Regions from separate parts of the Lactiplantibacillus paraxiangfangensis genome, predicted to be linked through region 1. Evidence: predicted binding sites of a transcription regulator. Region 1 holds the regulator's gene; the other holds the start of a gene.

Region 1 (4,580 bases):
TTTCAGGACGTGTTCAAGGGTTACTTGTCGGAAACCAAAACCCGGGCTGAAGATTTGACCGCCTTAGTTTTCCACTTGCCATATACAAAAATGGGACTTAAAGCCTTACGTAGTGCTTTGCCAATGGTCAGTGAAACTAAGCAGGAAGCCTGGGTGGCACACTTTGAATGTGCCCGAAAGCTGAATCGGCAGGTCGGCAATCTGTATACTGGGTCGTTATACCTGAGTTTATTATCACAACTCCTTACTGATCCAGATCTTCAGGTGGGTAACGAACTGGGGCTCTTTAGTTACGGTTCTGGGGCCGAAGGTGAATTTTACACTGGTATCATCCAACCCGGCTACTTAACCGGTATCGACCTAGGATTACCACAGCGATTGGCACGTCGTCAGCGGGTAGACGTTGCGACCTATGAAAAATGTTTCAATCAGCAACTTGCCTGGGAAGCAACGGATCAAACGATTGACTATCACACGGATCCACACCGGTTTGTGTTAACCGGACAGCGTGATGAACAGCGTCAGTATTTAGATCAATTGGCGTAAATAAAAAAGCTTGTCAGTACCAATGATTTGGTCTGACAAGCTTTTGTCTATTTATTTAAATTGTTAGTTATGACTTGACCATCTTTAACGCTAACTAGCGTGGCGTCGGTTTTACCGGGTTCGAGTAATCGAATGGTATAGCCAGAAGTTAGGTTCTTTTTCAAGGATTTCGATAGTGACTTGAAGTTAGTGGTAATGGTTGTAATGGCCTTTTGATTATCCGTGGGGTGCGCTTTAATGATTTTTAGTGATTTAACGTACTTTTTCCCAGTGGGGGTAATCGTGAAGGTCTTAGAAGCTTTGTCGAACGCAACTGTGCCGACACCCTTATAGTTGCTTTGCAACTGTTTGAGAATATTTTCTTCCTTCAACTTAGTGGTGGCAGCGGCCCGTTTTTGGCTGTCTTCATTGAAGATGACTTGTGAGGATCCTAACTTAGCACGACTGCTTTTATTGGTGACTGACGACGAAGAAGCGGCTTTCTTTTTGGCCGTAGTCGATGACTTTTGGTTATAGGGCCAATAAGGTAACTTAACAATCGCGTAGCCGGTCACCAGGGCGCTTAAAACCGCAACCCCGGCTAAAAACTTCCAGCCCCCACCACTTTGACGAGCGGAAATAACTGAAAATAGAGCTAATAAAAAAACAAGAAAGCCAATAATGGCTAAAAATAACATGAGACCAACTCCCGACATTTGAAATAGTATAACTATTATACCATTGAACTATTCGCTCACCGGTATAGAATTGGAAAATAATGTGTAAAGTTCTAAAAACAGCGGAATGGAAGTGGTAGGGTGCCAAACTTATTTTTGCCAAGTCATCCAGAAAATCAAGCGGCAATGGCCGCCTATATGCGTGATCAGTTTGATTTCTTGGGAGTCAAAACTCCCGAGCGTCGTCAACTAACTGCGCCAGTTCAACGGCAAAGCAAACAACTTTCTTCAGAAGAGCTGAGCCAGTGGTTGGCGTTTTACTACCAGCAACCGTACCGCGAATATCAGTACGTCGCAATCGACCTTGCGCTGGCTAATGTTCGGCGACTAACGGCCGAACAGTTTCAATGGTGCGTGCAACAAGTGACCGTTAAGCCGTGGTGGGATAGTGTGGATGCCTGGCGCAAAGTCATAGCGACCTGGATCTTTCAACACTCGGTGTTAGCTGATTTTGGCTCACAATTTTTGACGGCGGACGACTTATGGGTGCGTCGGGTTGGGATAACGCTTCAGTTAGGTCAAAAGGGTGCCACCGATAAAAATTATTTACGACGTGCAATCGAGCTAAATCATGCCGACAACGCCTTCTTTATTCAAAAGGCGATTGGCTGGGCACTCAGAGACTATGCGAAAACGGACCCAGCGTGGGTCAAAGCGACCTTAGCCACGGTGTCTTTATCCAAATTGGCCCAACGGGAAGCCCAAAAACATCTAAAAAAATAGCCAACCCGTAAATGGGTTGACTTTAAATCGTCAGACTAATAGAGCATGTCGCGATATAAACCGACAACTTTACCTAAAATTGAAACGTCATTTAAGATGATTGGGGCCATCGTGTCGTTTTCTGGTTGCAACCGGTAATGGTCAGCTTCCTTGAAGAATCGTTTACACGTGGCTTCGTTTTCGTCGGTCATCGCAATGACAATGTCGCCGTTATCAGCGGAACTTTGACGACGAATAATGACTTGGTCGCCGTTTAAAATTCCGATGTTGATCATACTTTCACCACGGATGGTTAGCATGAAGAGGTCCCCGCCAAAAGATTCTAAGTCCTTTGGAATTGGGAAGTAGTCGGTGGCATCTTGAACGGCTAAGATTGGTTGGCCGGCGGTAACCGTTCCGAGTACCGGAATTTGATGGGGCGTCGTTTCAACGCCGAGGGCTTCAAAACCGGCGGCTGTAACTTCAATTGCCCGGGGCTTCGTTGGGTCCTTTTCAATGAACCCTTTCTTTTCTAGTCGTGCAATGTGACCATGAACGGTTGAAGTCGAAGACAAGTCAACGGCTTCGCCAATTTCACGGACGGTTGGCGGATATCCTTTTTCATTGACGCGTTCATAAATAAAACGAAGAACGGCCATTTGTTTGCTTTCCGATGTTTTACTCATCTTGGCACCTCATTTAATATTTTCTTTAATGATTTGTCCCAATTGTAGCATAGCTTTTCGACGCTTTCAAACAAATGTTCGGTTGACAAATACTTTTAATTGATTTAGGGTCAATTCTCGTGTATTCTATTCTTGTTTTGAAAGGAGCACTTACATTGATTTCAAAAGAATTATTAAATCGAATCAACGAGTTAGCCCACAAAGCGAAGGCTGAGGGTTTAACCGAATTAGAAGAAGTTGAACGTAAGGATTTACGTCAGAAGTACTTAAAGGAATTTCGGGCCGGTTTTCGGCAACAAGTTGAATCGCTACAAGTTTTTGACAAGCAGGGTAAGGAAGTTACACCAGAAAAAGTTCGCAATATTCAACGCGAACGGGGCTTGCGGAATGATTAACCGTTTTCAGGAAAATTTGTTATTCGACAAATTTTCCTTTTCTTTTATTATTAATTTGTGTAGACTAGTTTATTGAAGACTGTAATAAGGGAGGGAACAGGGAATGACTTTATCTACAGGTGTTTGGATCTTAATTGTGGTCCTTGGCATTTTAGTTGGGTTGACTGGTGGTTTCTTTGGTGCGCGTCACTACATGCAAAACTACTTGAAACAAAACCCACCGATTAGTGAAGAAATGCTACGCAGCATGATGATGCAAATGGGTCAACGCCCATCCGAGAAGAAGTTGCACCAGATGTTGAACTCTATGAAGGCTGCTTCACGTAACGATAGCAAATAAGGTCGCTATGTTTAGTTTAGGCTACGGGGTGCTGGAAATTTTCCGGCACTTTTTTTGATTCAACGTAAAAAAGTGCGATTGCTTCTATAAATAAGCACGCACTTTTCTAAAGTTTATAAAAAAGCACGTCCTTATTGGGCGTGCTTTTGAGTCGCTGGATCGACGTATTTGAAGTCAGGATCAATTTGTTGATCGAGACTATCGAAAGCGGCCAGCATTTGCTGTTCAATCGTTTTTTGCCCGGCATCATCGAGCTTTAATTTCCGGTCAACATAAATTGGCTCGCCAAAGCGAACGGTGACTTTTTGGCGGCTGAATAACCGCTTGAAAGTTAGTGGCCCTTGATAAACCGTTGGGACTAGTGGTACGCCAGCCATTTTAGCGATGACCGTCGCGCCACCCTTTAGTTCCTGTGAATGACGTGTCCCGGATGGGAACATGATCAAGGAAAGGCTACCCTTACGTAAAAACTTAACGGGCGTTTTGATTGCGGACGGACCAGGATGATTACGATCAACTGGAAAAGCATTGGCGTGCTTCAAAATATAGCGTAGTACGGGGTTTTTAAAGAGTTCTTCTTTGGCCATAAAACTGAACTTCATGGGACTGCCAGCAAGTGCATAGTACAACGGGTCGAACCAAGTCCGGTGCGGACCCACTAAAATATAAGTGCCCTTTGGCAGATTTTCGCGTCCCTGAAAACGGGGACGACCGTTAATGAGGGTGACGATCAGCCGAACGAGGCCACGCATAAATGAGTAAAACATCACGATCTTCCTTTCGTTAAATAACTGCTCACAGTATGACGAAATTTTTGAAATTCTGCAAGTAGATTATATGGTATGCTTGCAATGATATTTTTAGAGAAGGGGGTCACGTTATGACCCAAGTAGCGTTAAACGCTGGCGAGCGGATTGACCAACTATATAGTAAAAACATTCAAATTATTCAAAGTTCCCAAGTGTTTGCCTTTTCACTTGACGCTGTCTTGTTAGGCGCGTTTGCACAGGTCGCTAAAACCGCCAAGAGTCAGATTGTTGATTTGTGCGCGGGTAACGGTGCAGTCGGTTTGTTTGTTAGCGAACGAACGCATGGCCACATTACCGCGGTTGAGTTACAGCCGCGCTTGGCAGACATGGCACAACGGAGTGTGACGCTCAACAATTTAGAGCAACAGGTCACGGTGTTGAATGAA
Region 2 (4,580 bases), on a different contig from region 1:
ACCAGCATTGAAAAACAAATAAAAATGAGCGCGGTCCCAATTGCGGTCCCGAGCGCCCATTTCCATTTTAACGACCAACGTTTTCGTTGCTTCGGCATCACTTGATCCTCAGCTTGGTCAGTCATTAGGAACGGATCACGTATCCTGTCCCACGAACTGTTTGAATATAACTCTTTTCACCTGGCCGGTCGATCTTGTTCCGTAAGTAACGAATGTAGACGTCCACCACGTTAGTTTCGACTTCTGATTCGTAGCCCCAAACCTTATTCAATAAAACGTCACGTGCTAAGACGACGTTGATGTTTTCCATTAACGTTAATAATAATTCGTATTCACGCTTCGTTAAATTAATGACTTCGTCACCACGCTTAACGACTAAATTTTCCTTTTCAATCGTCAAGTCTTTGTAAGTGACCGTCGTTTGTTTCGTACTTTGTTGTTCGCTTTCCAAATCGATGCGCCGTAAAAGTGCCCGTAAGCGCGCCAACAATTCTTCAATCGCAAATGGTTTAACGATGTAGTCATCGGCACCGTGGTCTAAACCGGAAACCCGGTCAATCACGGAATCTCTGGCCGTCATCATGATGATTGGGGTATTCTTAACTTCGCGAACACGCCGGCAAACTTCCAACCCATTTAATTCTGGTAACATCAAGTCTAGTAAGATGGCATCAAAATCTTCAGCTAAGGCGGCGTCTAACCCCTTACGACCGTTATATTCAACTTGAATATCGTAGCCTTCGTGCTTTAATTCAAGCTCAACAAACCGCGCGAGATTTTTTTCATCTTCAATAATTAATATCCGACTCATTTACTTTTAGTCACTCCTAATATTCAACTTATCTAAGAACCTTGCATAACTGCACTTTTAGCGCAGTTACTGGCATTCACATTATACAACATGTTATTTTAACATGAATAAGCTAAATTTCATACACTAGAAATTTAGGCAGTTCCTAATATAAATCTAATTTTACAAGGAAAAGCTTAAAATTCAATTCATTTGGTCTTTACGATTTCTCATCATCTGAACTCGGATGATGCGTATGCCACTGCTTAATGGCTGCCAATCTTTGGTGCCAAGCCTTTTCCTGTCCCTGATCAGTCGGTTCATAATACGTGTGACCACTCAGCGTTTCCGGCATGGTTTGCATATCCGTTAATTTATCATCGGTATCATGCGCATATTGATAATGCGCCCCGTAACCTAAATTCTTCATCAACTTTGTCGGTGCATTCCGAATTTGCAGTGGTACCGGCAAGTTCCCGGTCGCTTTGATATCCGCATTCGCCTTAGACTGCGCAACGTATAACGCGTTGGACTTTGGCGCTAACGCTAAGTAGGTCACTGCCTCCGTCAAGTTAACGTTACATTCCGGCATCCCAATCAACTGGCAGGCTTGGTACGCAGCCACCGTTAACGGCAACGCTTGGCGATCGGCTAACCCCACGTCTTCACTAGCAAAGCGAATCAACCGCCGTGCGATGTAGAGGGGATCTTCGCCCCCGTTCAACATGCGCATCAGCCAATAAATGGCCGCGTCGACGTCACTGTTACGCATCGATTTGTGTAACGCCGAAATGATGTTATAGTGTTCCTCACCATTTTTATCGTAACGTAACGATTTGGTATTAATCAGCTGGGATAGTCCCGCGGCCGTGATGGTAACTTGCTGCCCATCACGTTCCCCATTTAAAACGGCCATTTCTAACGTATTTAGCGCCATCCGGCCATCTCCGTTAGCAAATTCTGCAATCAGGGGCAACGTATCGGGCTGCATGTTTATTTTTAAATTAGGAAAACCGTTGGGATTGTCGAGGGCGGCCTGCAGGATCTGCATTAACGCATCCGTCGACAACTCTTTTAGGACTAAGACTTTACACCGCGACAGTAACGCAGCGTTGATTTCAAACGATGGGTTTTCAGTTGTCGCCCCAATCAGGGTAATACTGCCACGTTCGACATACGGTAAAAAGGCGTCTTGCTGTGCCTTATTGAACCGATGGATTTCGTCAATAAAAACAATGGTCTTCTCACCAAAATCCCGGTTGGCTTCCGCTTCATCCATAATTTTTCGAATCTCTTTAATCCCACTTGAGACCGCACTAAACGTAATAAAATGTGACTCCGTTTGTTGCGCAATAATTTCCGCTAACGTTGTCTTACCGACCCCCGGGGGACCCCAGAAAATCAAGGATGGTAACTGGTCTTCAGCAATCAGTTGCCGTAACAACTTGCCCGGCCCTAAGAGGTGATCTTGCCCCTTAAAACCGTCTAAATTAGTGGGTCGCACCCGGTAGGCCAGTGGGCTACTGGCGGCGTGTTCCGGATTAAAAAGTGACTCTTGTCGCATACTACACCCCCGCTCTATTGATCATCATACTTTCATTTTATCACGAACGTACGTTCTAAACAAAGCTAATGACTACAGATTAAAAATAATATCAACACCATAATGGCTATATTAGCTACTCCGTCGGGCAGAATTGAGTTCTATGGTGGACGAGACCCCGATGCAAAACCGATACAGCATTCCACCCCCTTTTAATTCCACTAAAACAAATGTATTATTGCTATTTTAGTCGGATAATCGGAGGCCGTCGTTGATAGCATCGGTCGTGCAGGTGGCTTTTGACCGGTGTTTTCCCGGTCTTAGGCCACGGACGGTCCGGGACAATTGCGCTTTTTGCAAGTGTTCCGGGCGAGGGGCAAGACGTTTCTCAGGCTTAACCCGGTCCCACGACCGCATGTTATCAGCGACAGCCGGACTGGGTTCAATTTTATTAGACTAACGACCAAAAAAAAGCCCCCGCAAATGCGGAGACTTTTCATTATTAACGATTTATTGTTCTTTGTACCAAGTGTAGTGGTATGCCCCGTCGCGGTCAGTCCGTTCGTAGGTATGTGCACCAAAGTAGTCCCGTTGTGCTTGTAACAAGTTAGCAGGTAAAACTTCTGCCCGGTATGAATCGTAGTACGAGATGGCAGCACTGAATGAAGGCATTGGTACGCCGGCTTGGATAGCCAAGCTTAAGACGTCACGAGTTGATTGTTGGTACTTAGCTGCGATATCAGCAAAGTAGTCGTCCATCAACAAGTTGTTTAAATCTGGCTTCTTATCAAAAGCATCAGTGATGTTTTGTAAGAATTGGGCCCGGATAATGCATCCGGCACGCCAGATCTGAGCTAATTCACCGAACTTCAAATCCCAGTCGTAGTGCTTAGAAGCAAAACGAAGTTGTTCGAAGCCTTGCGCGTAGCTCATGATCTTACTGAAGTAGAGGGCTTGGCGAATCTTTTCAACCAATTCTTCTTTGGCTGGTAACTTAAGGTCACCCTTTGGTCCAGCTAATTTCTTAGAAGCAGCAACCCGTTCTACCTTCATCATGGAGATGTAACGAGCGTAAACGGCTTCAGTAATCACTGATTGTGGGACTTGAACGTTCAACGCGTCTTCGGAACTCCACTTACCAGTCCCCTTGTTGTTCCCACGGTCTAAGATCATGTCAACGATTGGCTTAGTCTTGTCGTCGCCGATGTCATCTTTCCGCGATAGAATATCAGCGGTGATTTCAACGAGGTAACTGCTTAATTCACCCTTGTTCCAGTCAGCAAAGACTTCGGACATTTCGTCAACGGATAAACCAGCCACGTTACGCATCATGTTGTAGCTTTCGTCGATTAACTCTTCGTCACCGTATTCGATCCCATTATGAACCATCTTAACGTAGTGACCAGCACCGTTAGGGCCAATGTAAGTAACACATGGTTCGCCATCTTGAGGCGCCTTAGCCGCAATCTTCTTCAAGATTGGTTCAACTAAGTCGTAAGCTTCCTTTTGGCCACCTGGCATCAATGAAGGGCCTTGTAAGGCACCTAATTCACCACCGGAAACACCCATCCCGATGAAGTTGATTCCTGATTTGTCCAAACGGGCATTCCGGGCCATCGTGTCGTTAAAGTTGGTGTTCCCACCATCAATTAAGACGTCACCCTTGTCTAACAATGGTAATAATTCATCAATCACCATGTCAGTTGGTTTGCCGGCTTTGACCATCATGATGATGCGCCGTGGCGTTTCAAGTGAAGCGACAAAGTCTTCAATCTTGTAGCTTGGAACCAATTGCTTTTCAGCGTGGTCCTGCATGACCTTTTCAGTTTTTGATCCGGTCCGGTTGAAGATTGCGACTTTGTAGCCGCGACTTTCAATATTTAGCGCCAGGTTTTTGCCCATGACGGCCATCCCAATGACACCAATTTGTGGTTTTTCGTTACTCATTAGTTAATAACCTCCCAAATTTTATTACGCAACTATCGTACCAAAAAAAAGCGGTTTATTAAAGCAAATTGCTGTGAATTATAAAATTAATTTCATTTTTTACATTTTCTAAAGAAAGTAATTTTCATTTTACAGGAATTGTCACCTAATTTGGTGGACTCAAAAACCGGTGTCCCAGAAGTTTTATCCCTCTGAAATACCGGCTAAATCAGCTTTATTTAACGGCTTTGACCGCAACGTACTTCTTAGCTGATAAGGCGTGATACGTGTAAGTCGTCTTACCATTTTTTTGTTTACTGT

Evidence for each region. The regulator LexA, encoded in region 1, represses DNA repair genes until DNA is damaged. The targets are predictions, from matches to a motif close to CNAACANNTGTTNG.
Region 2: the regulator LexA is predicted to act here: its motif matches at 2,398-2,411, upstream of AAA939_RS03730 (replication-associated recombination protein A).

The regions. Positions count from the first base shown of each region.
Region 1 covers NZ_BTPW01000006.1:53,784-58,363, reverse strand. The annotation lists gene AAA939_RS04250 (hydroxymethylglutaryl-CoA synthase) at 1-546, shown strand, start outside; gene AAA939_RS04245 (hypothetical protein) at 594-1,223, opposite strand; gene AAA939_RS04240 (DNA alkylation repair protein) at 1,344-1,985, shown strand; gene lexA (transcriptional repressor LexA) at 2,021-2,650, opposite strand; gene AAA939_RS04230 (DUF896 domain-containing protein) at 2,806-3,045, shown strand; gene AAA939_RS04225 (YneF family protein) at 3,149-3,385, shown strand; gene AAA939_RS04220 (lysophospholipid acyltransferase family protein) at 3,517-4,152, opposite strand; gene AAA939_RS04215 (tRNA1(Val) (adenine(37)-N6)-methyltransferase) at 4,266-4,580, shown strand, end outside.
Region 2 covers NZ_BTPW01000005.1:84,450-89,029, reverse strand. The annotation lists gene AAA939_RS03740 (HAMP domain-containing sensor histidine kinase) at 1-125, opposite strand, end outside; gene AAA939_RS03735 (response regulator transcription factor) at 125-811, opposite strand; gene AAA939_RS03730 (replication-associated recombination protein A) at 1,011-2,354, opposite strand; gene gndA (NADP-dependent phosphogluconate dehydrogenase) at 2,844-4,280, opposite strand; gene AAA939_RS03720 (hypothetical protein) at 4,495-4,580, opposite strand, start outside.